One region of the Pseudoalteromonas sp. BZA4 genome, then DNA from elsewhere that is predicted to be linked to it. Evidence: predicted binding sites of a transcription regulator. Region 1 holds the regulator's gene; each other region holds the start of a gene.
The links. The regulator sigma-54, encoded in region 1, starts transcription at its own class of promoters, with help from an activator protein. The targets are predictions, from matches to a motif close to GTTGGCACGNNNNTNGNNT.
Positions count from the first base shown of each region.

Region 2: the regulator sigma-54 is predicted to act here: its motif matches at 1,080-1,098, upstream of dps (DNA starvation/stationary phase protection protein Dps).
Region 3: the regulator sigma-54 is predicted to act here: its motif matches at 2,299-2,317, upstream of glnA (glutamate--ammonia ligase).
Region 4: the regulator sigma-54 is predicted to act here: its motif matches at 2,005-2,023, upstream of ABMY41_RS08840 (flagellar basal body rod protein FlgF).

Region 1 covers NZ_JBECOT010000015.1:57,919-61,484, reverse strand. The annotation lists gene lptA (lipopolysaccharide transport periplasmic protein LptA) at 1-214, shown strand, start outside; gene lptB (LPS export ABC transporter ATP-binding protein) at 211-936, shown strand; gene ABMY41_RS08705 (RNA polymerase factor sigma-54) at 1,044-2,540, shown strand; gene hpf (ribosome hibernation promoting factor) at 2,568-2,855, shown strand; gene ptsN (PTS IIA-like nitrogen regulatory protein PtsN) at 2,859-3,311, shown strand; gene rapZ (RNase adapter RapZ) at 3,312-3,566, shown strand, end outside.
Region 2 covers NZ_JBECOT010000053.1:3,555-7,120, forward strand. The annotation lists gene ABMY41_RS17175 (substrate-binding domain-containing protein) at 1-440, shown strand, start outside; gene ABMY41_RS17180 (CBS domain-containing protein) at 520-939, shown strand; gene dps (DNA starvation/stationary phase protection protein Dps) at 1,165-1,683, shown strand; gene corA (magnesium/cobalt transporter CorA) at 1,744-2,700, opposite strand; gene ABMY41_RS17195 (hypothetical protein) at 2,828-3,566, opposite strand, start outside.
Region 3 covers NZ_JBECOT010000003.1:715-4,280, forward strand. The annotation lists gene typA (translational GTPase TypA) at 42-1,865, opposite strand; gene glnA (glutamate--ammonia ligase) at 2,373-3,566, shown strand, end outside.
Region 4 covers NZ_JBECOT010000016.1:1,569-5,134, forward strand. The annotation lists gene flgH (flagellar basal body L-ring protein FlgH) at 1-380, opposite strand, end outside; gene flgG (flagellar basal-body rod protein FlgG) at 396-1,184, opposite strand; gene ABMY41_RS08840 (flagellar basal body rod protein FlgF) at 1,206-1,970, opposite strand; gene flgE (flagellar hook protein FlgE) at 2,131-3,498, opposite strand; gene ABMY41_RS08850 (flagellar hook assembly protein FlgD) at 3,550-3,566, opposite strand, start outside.

The DNA of each region.
Region 1 (3,566 bases):
CGAAGAAGTACGTTATGATGTTGCAAAACGCTTCTTAACCTTAAATGGTGAAGCTGAAGTTACTCAAGCAGGTCAAAAAGTAACAGCAAAAAGCATTACCTATGATATGGCACAGCAGCTGATCAGTGCTGAAAAAGACGAAAACTCAACAGATCGTGTACACACTATTTTAGTGCCTGTTGAAAATAAAAAAGATAATAAAGGCCAACCATGAGCACATTAAAAGCAGAGCTTTTAGCTAAAAGCTACAAAGGCCGCCAAGTGGTTAAAAATGTCGGTCTTGAAGTTGAAGCTGGCAGTATTGTTGGCTTGCTTGGCCCTAATGGCGCAGGTAAAACAACGACCTTCTATATGATTGTAGGCCTAGTACCTAGCGACAAAGGTAAAATCAGTATTGATGATAACGATATCACCCTTTTACCAATGCATAGCCGTGCGCGTTTGGGTATTGGCTATCTGCCACAAGAATCGTCAATTTTTCGAAAGTTGACGGTTTACCAAAACTTGATGGCCATTTTAGAAACTCGTAAAGATCTAAATAAAACCACCCGCGAAGAAACACTCAATAGCTTACTCGATGAGTTTAGTATTCAACATATTCGTGACAGCCAAGGTATGGCGCTGTCAGGTGGTGAGCGACGCCGTGTAGAAATTGCTCGCGCATTAGCCGCTAATCCTAAATTTATCCTTTTAGATGAGCCTTTTGCTGGTGTTGATCCAATTTCAGTGTTAGATATAAAGAAAATTATTGAGCACCTAAAAAATCGTGGTATCGGTGTACTAATTACTGACCATAATGTTCGAGAAACCCTTGATGTTTGTGAAAAAGCCTACATTGTTTCTCATGGGGAGCTAATTGCATCAGGCACACCTGAGCACGTATTAGCAGACCAAACTGTACGCGATGTATATCTAGGCGAGCAATTCAGGCTGTAACCATTACGCCAGCGACTAGAGCATCTGCTAGACTTATAACAATGACAATAAATCGATAACTGTGTTTATACAGTTATCGATAACTTAAAAAGGATTGTTAGGGATACATGAGGCAATCATTACAGCTGCGCATGGGCCAGCAACTTACAATGACTCCACAACTGCAACAAGCGATTCGTTTGTTGCAGCTCAGTACATTGGATCTCCAGCAAGAAATTCAAGAAGCGCTTGATAGTAATCCCCTGCTTGAAGTGGAAGAAGCGGATTACAATGAAGAAAGCACCGGCAAGAATGAGCAAAAAGCGGAGCCTGACGATGTGCAAGTCAGCGCGTCTGCCGAAGAAGCACCTAGCGAGTACGAGCAAGAAAGTAGTGATGCTCTCAATAAAGACACCGTAAGCGATGACTTAGCAATGGACGTCACGTGGGATGAGTACATGAGTGCCGCCCCTTCAACATCGTCAGGGCCAATGCCTGAAGATGAATCTATCTATCAGGGAGCATCAACCGAAACCCTTCATGAATACCTAATGTGGCAATTACAGCTCACGCCATTTAGCCCTACTGATGAAGCGATTGCTGTGGCAATTGTAGAAGCTATCGATGACTCAGGTATTTTAACGGTAAGCTGTGAAGATATAGTCGAAAGCTTTAATCAAAATAACGATGAAGAAGAAATCGAACTTGATGAAGTCGAAGCGGTCTTAAAAAGAATTCAGTTATTTGATCCTGTGGGTATTGGCGCACGCAGTTTACAAGAATGTCTGTGCATTCAGTTACGCCAATTCGATGCTAATACGCCATATTTAGCTGAAACTAAAATGGTTTTATCTGAGCATATCGAATTATTAGCGAGTCGCGACTATCGAACTTTGATGAAAAAGACTAAGCTTAAAGAAAACGAGCTTAAAGAAGTGATGACGCTCATCCACAGCTTAAATCCTAAGCCTGCGGATAGCATAGTGCGCGAAGAGTCTGAGTACGTCATACCTGATGTATCAGTAAAAAAAGTAAAAGGTCGCTGGGTAGTCGAGTTAAACCCAGACTGTATGCCAAAGATTAGAGTGAATAGCCAATATGCGGCGATGTCTCGCTCTGTTAAATCAAGTAGCGACAGCCAATTTATTCGCTCTCACTTACAAGAAGCTAAGTGGTTTATTAAAAGCTTAGAAAGCCGTAACGATACGCTATTAAAAGTGACCAACTGTATCGTTCAACAACAACAAGCTTTCTTTGAGCATGGCCCTGAAGCAATGAAGCCGATGGTGCTAAATGATGTTGCTGAAATGGTCGAAATGCATGAATCGACGATTTCACGGGTAACAACGCAAAAATATATGCATACCCCACGGGGTATTTTTGAGTTGAAATATTTCTTCTCAAGCCATGTCAGCACCGAAAATGGTGGTGAGTGTTCTTCTACAGCAATACGCGCTTTAATCAAGAAGTTAGTCGCTGCAGAAAACTCAGCTAAACCATTGAGTGATAGCAAAATTGCAGATATATTGGCCGAGCAAGGAATTAAAGTAGCTAGACGTACAATTGCAAAATATCGTGAGTCTCTAGCAATACCTCCGTCTAATCAGCGTAAGAGTCTGATTTAGACGTTTTACATAGAAGGAAAAATGCTTATGCAACTAAATTTAACTGGTCGTCATGTAGAAATCACAGATTCATTAAGAGACTATGTAAACACCAAGTTTGCGAAACTAGAAAGGCATTTTGACCATATTAATAATGTTCATGTCATTCTAGATGTAGAAAAATTAAGCCAAAAAGCAGAAGCAACTTTACATGTAAACGGAGGCGAATTGTTCGCTTCTACAGAACATCAAGATATGTACGCAGCCATTGACTCACTGATCGATAAACTTGATCGCCAAGTCATTAAACACAAAGAGAAATTAGCTCGACATTAAATTATGAAACTAAGTTCACTTACTAACCAGGACTGCAGCAAAGCTGCGGTCCTTTTTAATAGCAAAAAAAGAATTCTTGAATATATCAGCGAACTGGCCCACCAGCAGCTTCCTCATTTATCGCAACAAGATATCCTAGATGCTTTACTCAACCGAGAAAAACTAGGTAGCACCGGCATTGGCCGAGGTATTGCTATTCCACATGGCCGAATGAGCGGCGCAGATGAGCCTCATGCATTTGTGATAGTGAGTGAATCCCCTATTAATTTTGATGCAATTGATAATCGTCCAGTTGATATTTTTGTGGCACTCATCGTACCAGATGGTGACTGTCAGCTTCACCTAAAGACCTTATCAACAATTGCTGATAGACTTAAAGATAAAGAGTTTTGTAAACAGCTGCGTAGTGCTACTACCGATCAGCAACTGTTTCAGGTCATATCAGCAGAGGCATAAATGGAATTAATAATTATCAGCGGTCGCTCAGGCTCAGGTAAATCGGTCGCTTTACGAGTACTTGAAGACTTAGGCTATTATTGCGTTGATAATATTCCGGTTAATTTACTGCCTTCGCTCGTACGCAGTGTGTCTGATAACTACGATAAAATAGCGGTCAGCATCGACGTGCGTAACTTACCGAAAGAGCAGCAAGAATTTAATGATATTCTTGAGTACCTGCCAGGTTTCGCAAACCCAACACTGTTCTATTTA
Region 2 (3,566 bases), on a different contig from region 1:
AAGATAAACGTTTAAGCGGTGAAAATGGCTGGAGTGAGTTCGATAGATGCCCTTTATATAGCTTAGGCAAGCGAGAAGTCTCCCTCGGTCAACTCGACAAACTGCTTAACCTTGAAAATCCACCACTATTTTTAGCGGTAGCGGGTTTTGCTCAATTTAACTCTAACTATGCAAACATGATTGCTAAACATAAACAACGCATTGCCAATCAAGAGGTGGTGATCGTTTCTGCTGATACTGAGCAAATGCAATTAGAAGTATTACAGCAAGGATTATCATCGGCCAATATTGGTCAAAACCCTTTTGAAATGGGCCGACTTTCTGCCGAGTTGATGTATCAATACCTCACTAAAGGTGAACGCCCAGCTAAGTCTCACTATTATTTAGACTTTCACTATTGTCAGCAAAGTAATGCAGGTACTTGCACCGTTAATCACTAAAACTTTGATCTAACTAAAGTGCAATTAACTCGATAAGCGCTAGACTTACCACAACTTGATTAATTGTAAGGATTTAGCCATGACACACCTAGTTAGTGATTTGATGACGCCAGACCCATTCGCCATAAGTGCGCAAAATACCCTGCATGATGCTCATAATCTAATGAAAGAGAAGAATGTTCGCCATATTCCAGTGATCAATGAGCACGGTGGCTTAGTTGGCATGTTAACGCAAAAAATCATGATTGCTCAGGTAATGAATATCATGGCTAATTACAGCGCCAGCGCCCTTGAACGCAAAGAAAAGCAAACTAAAGTAGTTGATATTATGGCTACCGATTTTACTAGTATCTCGCCAGAGCAACCGCTTCACGAAGTTGCTAAGTTTTTTGTTGAAAACCGTCATGGCTGCATGCCTGTGGTTGATAAAGAAAACAACCTAGTGGGAATTCTAACTTCATCTGATTTTGTTCGTTTAGCAGCTGCATTGCTTTCTTAAGTCGTAAATTTGTATCTGCACACTGAATTTTTTACAGAAGGTGTGCAGAGTTTTCATACTCATACCTCACCACAACCACTCCACCTCAAAACAAAATAAAATTAAACCTTAAAATTCAACAATTTAACGTTACATTTATTTTAGGCACAGCGCTTGCTTCTACCTGATCAAGCGCGCTTTTAAACTAAAAGCGAAAGGAATTTTATAGATAATCTCGGAGGAGTAATGAGTAATTCATCATCAAAAATCGCAGAATTTACAGCACCCGGTGTTAAAGACCAAGCTGCAGCTGACACGATTGCTATTCTAGACCAGCGCATGGTCGCTTTAATCGATTTACACCTCACTTTAAAACACATTCATTGGAATGTTGTTGGCCCTAACTTTATTGGTGTACACGAAATGTTAGACCCGCAAGTAAGCGCAGTGCAAGAGATGACTGACACGATTGCAGAGCGTATTGCAACTATGGGCGGCGTACCTGTTGGCACACCACAATCAATTGTAGAACGCCGTACTTGGCAAGATTATTCAATTGGTAAAGGCTTAGTTACTGACCATCTAACAGCGCTTGATAAAGTGTATAACGGAGTCAATAAAGACCACCGTGCAGCTATCGATAAGCTTGGTGAGCTAGACCCAGTTTCTGAAGATATGATCACCGGCCAACTGGCTGATTTAGAACAATTTCAATGGTTTGTTCGTGCACATATCGAATCGTCTACCGGCGAATTGAAAGGTTAAACCCCCTAGGTCTATCCGAAGACCCCTTGCCCAGCAATTGCTGGGCTTTTTTATGCTTTGTTACAACCAACCTTTATGTTTAAAGAACAAGTATGGTGCAAAGCCAGACAGCAACATAATGCCAATTGCAAACGGGTAACCCCATGCCCATTGCAGTTCAGGCATGCTATCAAAATTCATTCCATAAATACTGGCGACGACGGTCGGCGGTAAAAACACCACAGAGGCAATTGAGAAAGTTTTGATAATTTGGTTTTGTTCGATGTTAATAAAACCCTGAGTCGAGTCCATTAAGAAATTAACCTTATCAAACAAAAATGTACAGTGAGACATGAGGGTATCAATATCAAGCACAATTTCACGTAGTGATTCTCGATCTTCTGTAGGCGCTCCTAGGTGGCGCAGTAAAAACGAGATATTCCGGCGAGTATCCATCAAACATAAACGCACCTTACCGTTATTATCTTCAAGGCGAGAAATTCGGCTAACAGCTTCTTCTAAATCAGAATCATCTTCTTCAAGTACGTAGGCACTGAGTTTTTCTAATTGGTGATGCATGTCTTCAAGCATATCAGCGTGGTTTTCGACTTTTTGGTCAAATAAAGTCACCAAAAGTTGCTTTGGATTATCACACGCTACTTGCCCTTTACGAGCACGCAGTCGTAATAGACGAAAATCGGCTAGTTCATCATCGCGGATTGTCAGCAAGCAGTTGTCTTGTAGCAAACAAGCCACGGTTACCGTATTAAAGCGCCCTTCATTTGGTGACATGAAAAGCGCATGCACATGCAAACCTTCATGGTCAATAAAACAACGGGAAGAGGCTTCGATTTCTTCAACATCATCAGCAACAGGTAGTGTGATATTAAGCGTGCTTGCCAGCGCTTGTCGTTCTTCTTCGGTTGGATTTATGGTATCAATCCAGTGGGCATTTTTTATGGCGGTTGCAAGAGGCGTATCTGCAGCTGGCTCAGTTTCTGTGATCACACCTTGGTCTATAGAAAAAAATCGTAACATGCGCCCTACCCTGAATAATCAATGTAAAGCAAATACTATAGCTGTTCACGTTAATGAACAATGACCATTGATGTAGAAGAAACAAAAAAGCCCCAAACGGGGGCTTTAAGCATATTCAAAAAACTAATTATGATCCAAGCTGTTGCATTGGTTCTATTTCTTCTTTATTTGTACTGATAAAGCCTTCGATATTATCAACTTGATCATGACTAAAGCCTAACTGCGCTTTTACTGCAACCGTGCCATCTCGTTTTTCAATTAAAATAAACTCATTCACACCGAGTGTTCTAGAAAAGACGGTATGCACTTGTTTTCTATTAATATCTACAACTTTTACTTTTGTACTCGTTTTGTAGAACGCAAGAGGGCCTGAAGGTGTATTAATCCAATCAATTGCCCAATAATAATGACTGTTGTTCTTGAATCCATCTTTTCTATATAACGATTCTTTGAAAGAAACATTGTCACACTCATTGTATAAACCTTTACTACGGCAGTTTGAGTGCTCTGCAACTTTTTTACCCGAGATACTCACATCTAAAGGAACAATTGTGCTGTCGTTAATGTTTAACAGAATATAATCATCAACTTTATTAAAGCCTAGTGTATTTCCTAAACTCTTAGTTGACTCAAATAACCCTGTTAAAGGGTTATTGCTTTTAGTTTTATCTTTTTCTAGCAAAATAAAATTTGTTGATGCAACATCACCATTTTGGTGTTTCGCGATGTGGTAACCATCTAATATTGAAATAGATTTTACGTTATTAGAACCGATCACGTAGCGAAAAGCAGAGCCCGCTCGCCCTACAATAAAGCCATCGGATGTTGGTGTAACAGACGTACCTGTAAATGACTTACCTGTCACC
Region 3 (3,566 bases), on a different contig from region 1:
TCAATACGGCGGTTTTAATTTTGTGAAACTAAAAGACCTTATTAGTCTTTAGCTTGACGGCTCGCACGCTTACGCTCACTTTCAGTTAAGTGACGCTTACGGATACGGATGTTTTCAGGTGTCACTTCCACTAACTCGTCATCATCGATGAACTCAATCGCTTGTTCAAGCGTGTAGTTTAGTGGTGGAACAAGCGTTTGTGCTTCATCTGTACCAGATGCACGAACGTTTGTAAGTTGCTTACCTTTAAGCGCGTTTACTGTTAGGTCATTGTCACGGCTGTGGATACCGATAACCATACCTTCGTAAACTTCAACACCGTGACCGATGAATAACTTACCACGGTCTTGTAAGTTGAATAATGCGTTAGTAAGTGCTTTACCTGTTGCGTTAGCAATCATTACACCATTCTTACGAGCACCGATAGTACCGCCTTTATGTGGACCGTAGTGATCGAATGTGTGGTAAAGAAGACCAGAACCAGACGTTAACGTCATGAATTCAGTTTGGAAACCAATTAAGCCACGGCTTGGGATCATAAAGTCCATACGTACACGGCCTTTACCATCTGGAGACATGTCTGTTAGTTCACCCTTACGAAGACCAATTTGTTCCATGATAGAACCTTGGTGCTCTTCTTGACAGTCGATTGTAAGTGTTTCGTATGGCTCTTCTTTTTGACCATCAACTTCACGAAGGATTACTTGTGGACGAGATACAGCAAGCTCGTAACCTTCACGACGCATGTTCTCGATTAAGATACCTAAGTGTAACTCACCACGACCAGAAACACGGAAGCTATCTGGGTTGTCAGTTTCTTCAACACGTAATGCAACGTTGTGAACAAGCTCAGCTTGTAAACGCTCAAGGATGTTACGTGAAGTTACGAATTTACCTTCTTTACCAGCAAATGGTGATGTATTTACAGAGAACGTCATTGTTACTGTAGGCTCATCAACACTTAGCGGTGGTAATGCTTCAACGGTATTTACATCACAGATAGTGTCTGAGATTTTCAGCTCACCAAGACCTGTGATAGCAATGATGTCACCCGCGCCTGCAGATTCTGCTTCATGACGCTCAAGACCTAAGTAGCTCATTACTTGGCCAACTTTACCGTTACGCTTAGTACCATCTGCACTAACAATTGTTACTTGTTGGTTAGGGCGAACAGTACCACGCTTGATACGACCTACACCGATAACACCGATGTACGAGTTGTAGTCAAGCTGAGAAATTTGCATTTGGAAAGCACCTTCAGGATCTGCATCCGGTGGAGATACTTCGTCAACGATCATCTGGAACATTGGTTCCATGTTATCTGATGGCTCGTCTAAATCCATTGTTGCCCAGCCGTTGATAGCTGATGCATAGATTACTTTAAAGTCTAACTGTTCGTCAGTTGCACCTAGGTTATCGAATAAATCGAAAACTTGGTCCATAACCCAATCAGGACGTGCACCAGGCTTGTCGATTTTGTTGATTACAACAATCGGCGTTAAACCTTGTGCGAATGCTTTTTGCGTTACGAAACGCGTTTGCGGCATTGGACCTTCTTGAGCATCAACAAGTAGTAATACTGAGTCAGCCATCGAAAGTACGCGTTCTACTTCACCACCGAAGTCGGCGTGTCCTGGGGTGTCTACGATATTGATATGGTAGTCGTTCCAAGAGATAGCTGTGTTCTTAGCTAAAATGGTAATACCACGCTCTTTCTCAATGTCGTTTGAGTCCATTACGCGCTCTTCGTTACCGCCGCGCGTTTCTAATGTGCCTGATTGCTCAAGCAGTTTATCAACCAAAGTTGTTTTACCGTGGTCAACGTGGGCGATAATCGCTATATTTCTTAACTTTTCGATGCTCATATTTTTTCTCAGAGAAATTGAATCTCATTGATCCTGCAAGATCTACGCACTCACCTGCGTTTTCACCAGATGTCCCAGCATAGGATTTAAAAGGGCGCATATTATCCCTTAATAATGGCATGGATGAAAGTTTATCCAATATAAATTTATAAACTTTCTTCAGGCTTTTTATAAGTATCTGTTTTATAAATGACAAATTTATGAAAATTAAAGTGAATCTGAGCTCAAAACTGGCGAAATTTTAGTTTTTGAACCATATTTTGGCACTAAATCGTGTTCATAACAGAAAAATTGGCACGCTCAATAATTGTGCAAAATAAGGTCGCACTTTTTACGCACCAGAATGATCCTTTTACGCACCAACTTAGTGCAATAGAAGTTAACAAAACAAAGCCTTGTTTGTTTTTTGCAAGTCTAAACAAGGTGTTAAAAACATGGCACGAAACCAGCTTATATAAGCGAAAAGCAATAATGCAGCAAAAATAAAACCCAACAATTGGAGGACACATGTCACAATCGGTTTTAGATTTTATCAAAGAAAATGACGTTAAGTTCATTGATTTACGCTTTACTGATACCAAAGGTAAAGAACAGCATGTTTCTATTCCTCATCATCAAATTGATGAAGATTTCTTCGAAGACGGCAAAATGTTTGACGGTTCTTCAATTGCTGGCTGGAAAGGTATCAACGAATCAGACATGGTACTTATGCCTGTTCCTGAGTCTGCGAAAATGGACCCATTTTCTGAAGAAGCTACACTAATCGTACGTTGTGACGTAGTTGAGCCTTCAACACTTCAAGGTTATGAGCGTGATCCACGTTCTGTTGCAAAACGCGCTGAAGAGTACATGCGCTCTACTGGTATTGCTGACACTGTATTATTCGGTCCAGAGCCAGAGTTCTTCCTTTTTGATGACGTTAAATACAAATCAGACATGTCTGGTTCTATGTACAAAATCGATTCTGTAGAAGCTGCTTGGAACTCTGATAAAGATTACGAAGGTGGCAACATGGGTCACCGTCCAGGTGTTAAAGGCGGTTACTTCCCGTGTTCACCTGTTGATTCATCACATGACTGGCGTTCAGCGACTTGTTTAGTTCTTGAAGAACTAGGTCAAGTAGTAGAAGCTCACCACCACGAAGTAGCAACTGCAGGTCAAAATGAGATCGCAACTCGCTTCAATACAATGGTATTAAAAGCTGACGAAATCCAAGAGATGAAATATGTTATCCATAACATGGCTCACCTATACGGAAAAACAGCGACATTCATGCCTAAGCCAATCGTAGGTGATAACGGTTCTGGTATGCACTGTCACCAATCTCTAGGTAAAGATGGCGTAAACATCTTCGCTGGTGACAAATATGCAGGTCTATCTGAAGAAGCACTTTACTACATCGGTGGTATCATCAAGCACGCTAAAGCAATCAACGCATTTGCTAACGCGTCTACTAACTCATATAAGCGTCTAGTACCAGGCTTCGAGGCGCCAGTAATGCTTGCATACTCTGCACGTAACCGTTCTGCTTCAATCCGTATCCCAGTAGTACCGTCTGCAAAAGCACGTCGTATCGAAGTACGTTTCCCTGATCCAACAGCGAATCCATATTTAGCATTCTCTGCAATGCTTATGGCTGGCCTTGACGGTATCAAAAACAAGATTCACCCTGGCGATGCAATGGACAAAGACTTATACGAT
Region 4 (3,566 bases), on a different contig from region 1:
TTAAACGATGCTCCTGAACCAATACCAAACTGAATGCTATCACCGCCAATGTTAACTGGATTGCCACCAAGCCCAATAACAGGATCTAAACTAGCGTCCGTTTCTTTATCGGTTTCGGTTTTAGCGGCTTTGGTGGCTTGCGTTGATTCTTGCAATTTAACCGTGATGATATCACCAGCGCGCAATGCCTTTTTATCTGAGTACAAGTCATCTGCTGAATAACTATCAAACAACGAACCCGTTGGAACCATTGGCTCTGTTGTTGGCTCCGGATACATAGGCGCATAGTAAGGGTCATCCTGAACCACATGATGATTTTGCGTTGTCATACAACCACCCAGCATTAATGCTGCCGATGTGACTAAGATAATATTACGCATGCTGCCTCCTAGCCATTAAAGCTGTTGATTGATGTAGCTAAGCATTTCATCAACCGCTGAAATCACTTTTGAATTCATTTCATAAATTCGTTGTGTTTCAATCAAGTTAACGAGTTCTTCTGTTACATTCACATTAGACGTTTCTAGTGAACCTTGAACCACAGTACCTAAACCATCGATACCTGGGTTACCTTGCACAGGCGCACCACTCACCGCGGTTTCTGTGTATAAGTTTTGCCCCATTGGCTCAAGACCTGATGGATTAATAAAGTCACTAATTGTTAGCTGACCGATTACTACGTTCTCTGCTTGCCCTGAAATACGTACCGACACTTCACCGTCTTGCGAAACAGTAATTGATTGTGCATCGTCTGGTACGTTCATTTCCGGCTGTAATGGAAAACCTGCGCCCGAGGTCACAATACGGCCATCTTCATCAGTGGTGAATTGACCATTACGTGAATAGGCAATGTTGCCATCTGGCAATTGCACTTCAAAAAAACCAGGACCTGAGATCATCCAGTCCAATGAATTTTCTGTGGTAAGCATGTTACCTTGTGAAAAGTTCTTTTGGTTAGCTACCACTTTGGCACCTGCACCAAGCATTAAACCCGATGGCATTTCAGTGTCTTGAGATGAACGACCACCTGGTTGATTGATGTTTTGATATAGTAAATCTTCAAATACGGCGCGGCTTTTTTTGTAACCGACCGTGCTGGCATTCGCGAGATTATTTGAGATCACCGAAATATCGGTTTGCTGGGCGTCAAGCCCGGTTTTACTGATCCATAATGCAGGATTCATAACTCTACCCTCTCAGTCATCTTAAACAATGCGTAACAGCTGATCTTGACGCTCGTCGAGCTCTTCGGCTGTTTTCATTAATTTAACTTGTAATTCAAATTGGCGTTGATTGCTGATCATGTCGACCATTTCATGTACTGGGTTTACGTTCGACATTTCAAGCGTACCCGACAGTACTTTTACGTTTGGTGAAATATCACAAAAACCACAAAGGTCATTGACCAACATGTCTTCTTTTGGTCGAAATAAACCGTCATTACCTTTTTCAAGCTGAGTGTTATCAGCCTCAATCACTTTTAAGCGATCAACCACTTCCAAAAAGTTTGCTGGCGCTCCTTGTGGGCGAACCTGAATAGCACCGTCTTCACTAAACTCAACTTTCTCGATAGGTAATGGCAAAATGATTGGACCACCTTCGCCAATTACTTGACGGCCGTGGCTAGTGATCAACGCACCATCTGGAGTAATGTTTAATGTGCCAGTTTTGGTGTACGCCTCATTGCCTGATGCATCTTGTACACTCAACCAACCACGGTCACTCATCGCGATATCAAGCTCGCGGCCAGTTTCAACAAAACCACCCGATTCCATATTAGATCCAGGGCGTTCTTGCATTGCAAACACCCTAGATGGCAGACCTTCACCGAAGGCTTGCATAGAGCGAGCTTGTGCAAAATCAGCTTTAAAGCCAGTGGTGTTAGCATTAGCAAGGTTGTTGGCCTTGAGTTCAAGACCTCGCAAACTTTGCTTAGCACCCGACATGGCAATGTAGACCATTTTGTCCATAACATTGACTCACTAAAAATACGATAACTAAGAAATGCAATAAAAGTGCCAAAGTAAAATTGACGCTAAAATAGAAGAGAAAAATGAATAATTAGAATGAAAAAAGGCTGCCAATAGAGGGAGCAGCCTTCGTGTCGGATTAAGCTTAGAGCCGTTAAAATTAACGGATCTGTAGGATGTTTTGCTGTAGTGTTGAGTTAACCTCAAGCGCACGTGAATTTGCTTGGAAGTTACGCTGCGCACTAATCAAGTCAACAAGTTCGTTAGTTAGGTTTACGTTTGATTGTTCAAGCGCAGATGAGTTAATTGAACCCAATGTACCTGAACCTGGTTCGCCAGCAATAGGCTCACCTGACGTTAAACTCTTCTTCCAAGAAGTATCACCCACTTGTTGTAAACCCTGTGAATTCGAAAAGCGTACCATGGCAACTTGACCTAAGAATGAAGTGTCACCATTACTGTACGAAGCAACAATTTTACCGTCAGAACCGATATCGATACCTGATAGACGACCTACAGTCGCACCATCTTGTTCAAGTGCTTTTACTTCAAAGTTACTAGCATATTGAGTAGGTACTTTGTTCGCTGTTGCCGCTTCATCACGCCAGTTCATCGTTACATCATCAGGGAAACTAGCACCATTAGATAGTAAGTCAGATAAACCTGTCGCAGCGCCTGCGCCATTTGGTAAAGTTAATGGGTTAAATGATGCATCAGTATTAGCAACACCATCCGTGTTAAGTGGTAAACCACTTGAATCAAATTGGAATGTAGTTAGTGGTGTATAAGGCGTTGTTGTTTGCTCTACACCACTTGCATCAAATGGTTTTTCATCAAGTGTTGCATACACTTCCCATTCATTTTCATTACCTGTTGTCGCTGAGTCTGTTTTCACAAAAAAGAATTGTAAAATATGTGGTTCACCTAATGAATCATACACAGTTGTTGATGTTGAACTGTTATATGTAGCACTTGCTTCAGGGTCAAACGGTGTCACTGTTGGCGCAGAGGCACGTGAATCTAGGTTAAATGATGAATAAACATTCGTGGTTGCACGCGGTGAACCTGACGCATCAGGAATTTGTAACGCCGAAGATGTACTTAAGCTTACAGAAGTGGTATCACCGGTTGCTTCATCAACAGGGAAACCTTGTAAGTAGTTACCGCTTGCATCAACAATGAAGTTATCCTGGTTTAATTTAAACGCACCTGCACGAGTATATGTGAAGTCTTGCGCACCTAGGTCATTCGCCATTGCGAAATAACCTTCACCAGTGATCGCTAAGTCGAGCGAGTTATTTGTGAAAGACAACGAACCTTGGTGGAATTGTTGTGCCACCATTGTTGTTCTTACACCATCACCATTTTTTGTTTTACCAGAACTAAATACTGATGATGCGTACACATCAGCAAACTCTGCACGAGACTCTTTAAAGCCCGTAGTATTAACGTTAGCAATATTATTTGCTGTAACGTCTAAATCTTTTTGCGCGGCTGCTAAGCCTGTTAATGCAATATTGAAGCTCATAACTCACCTCTAACCTATCTCTTAGCCTAAGCTAACCCAAACCTTTTTTACTTATGCGATTTCAGCTA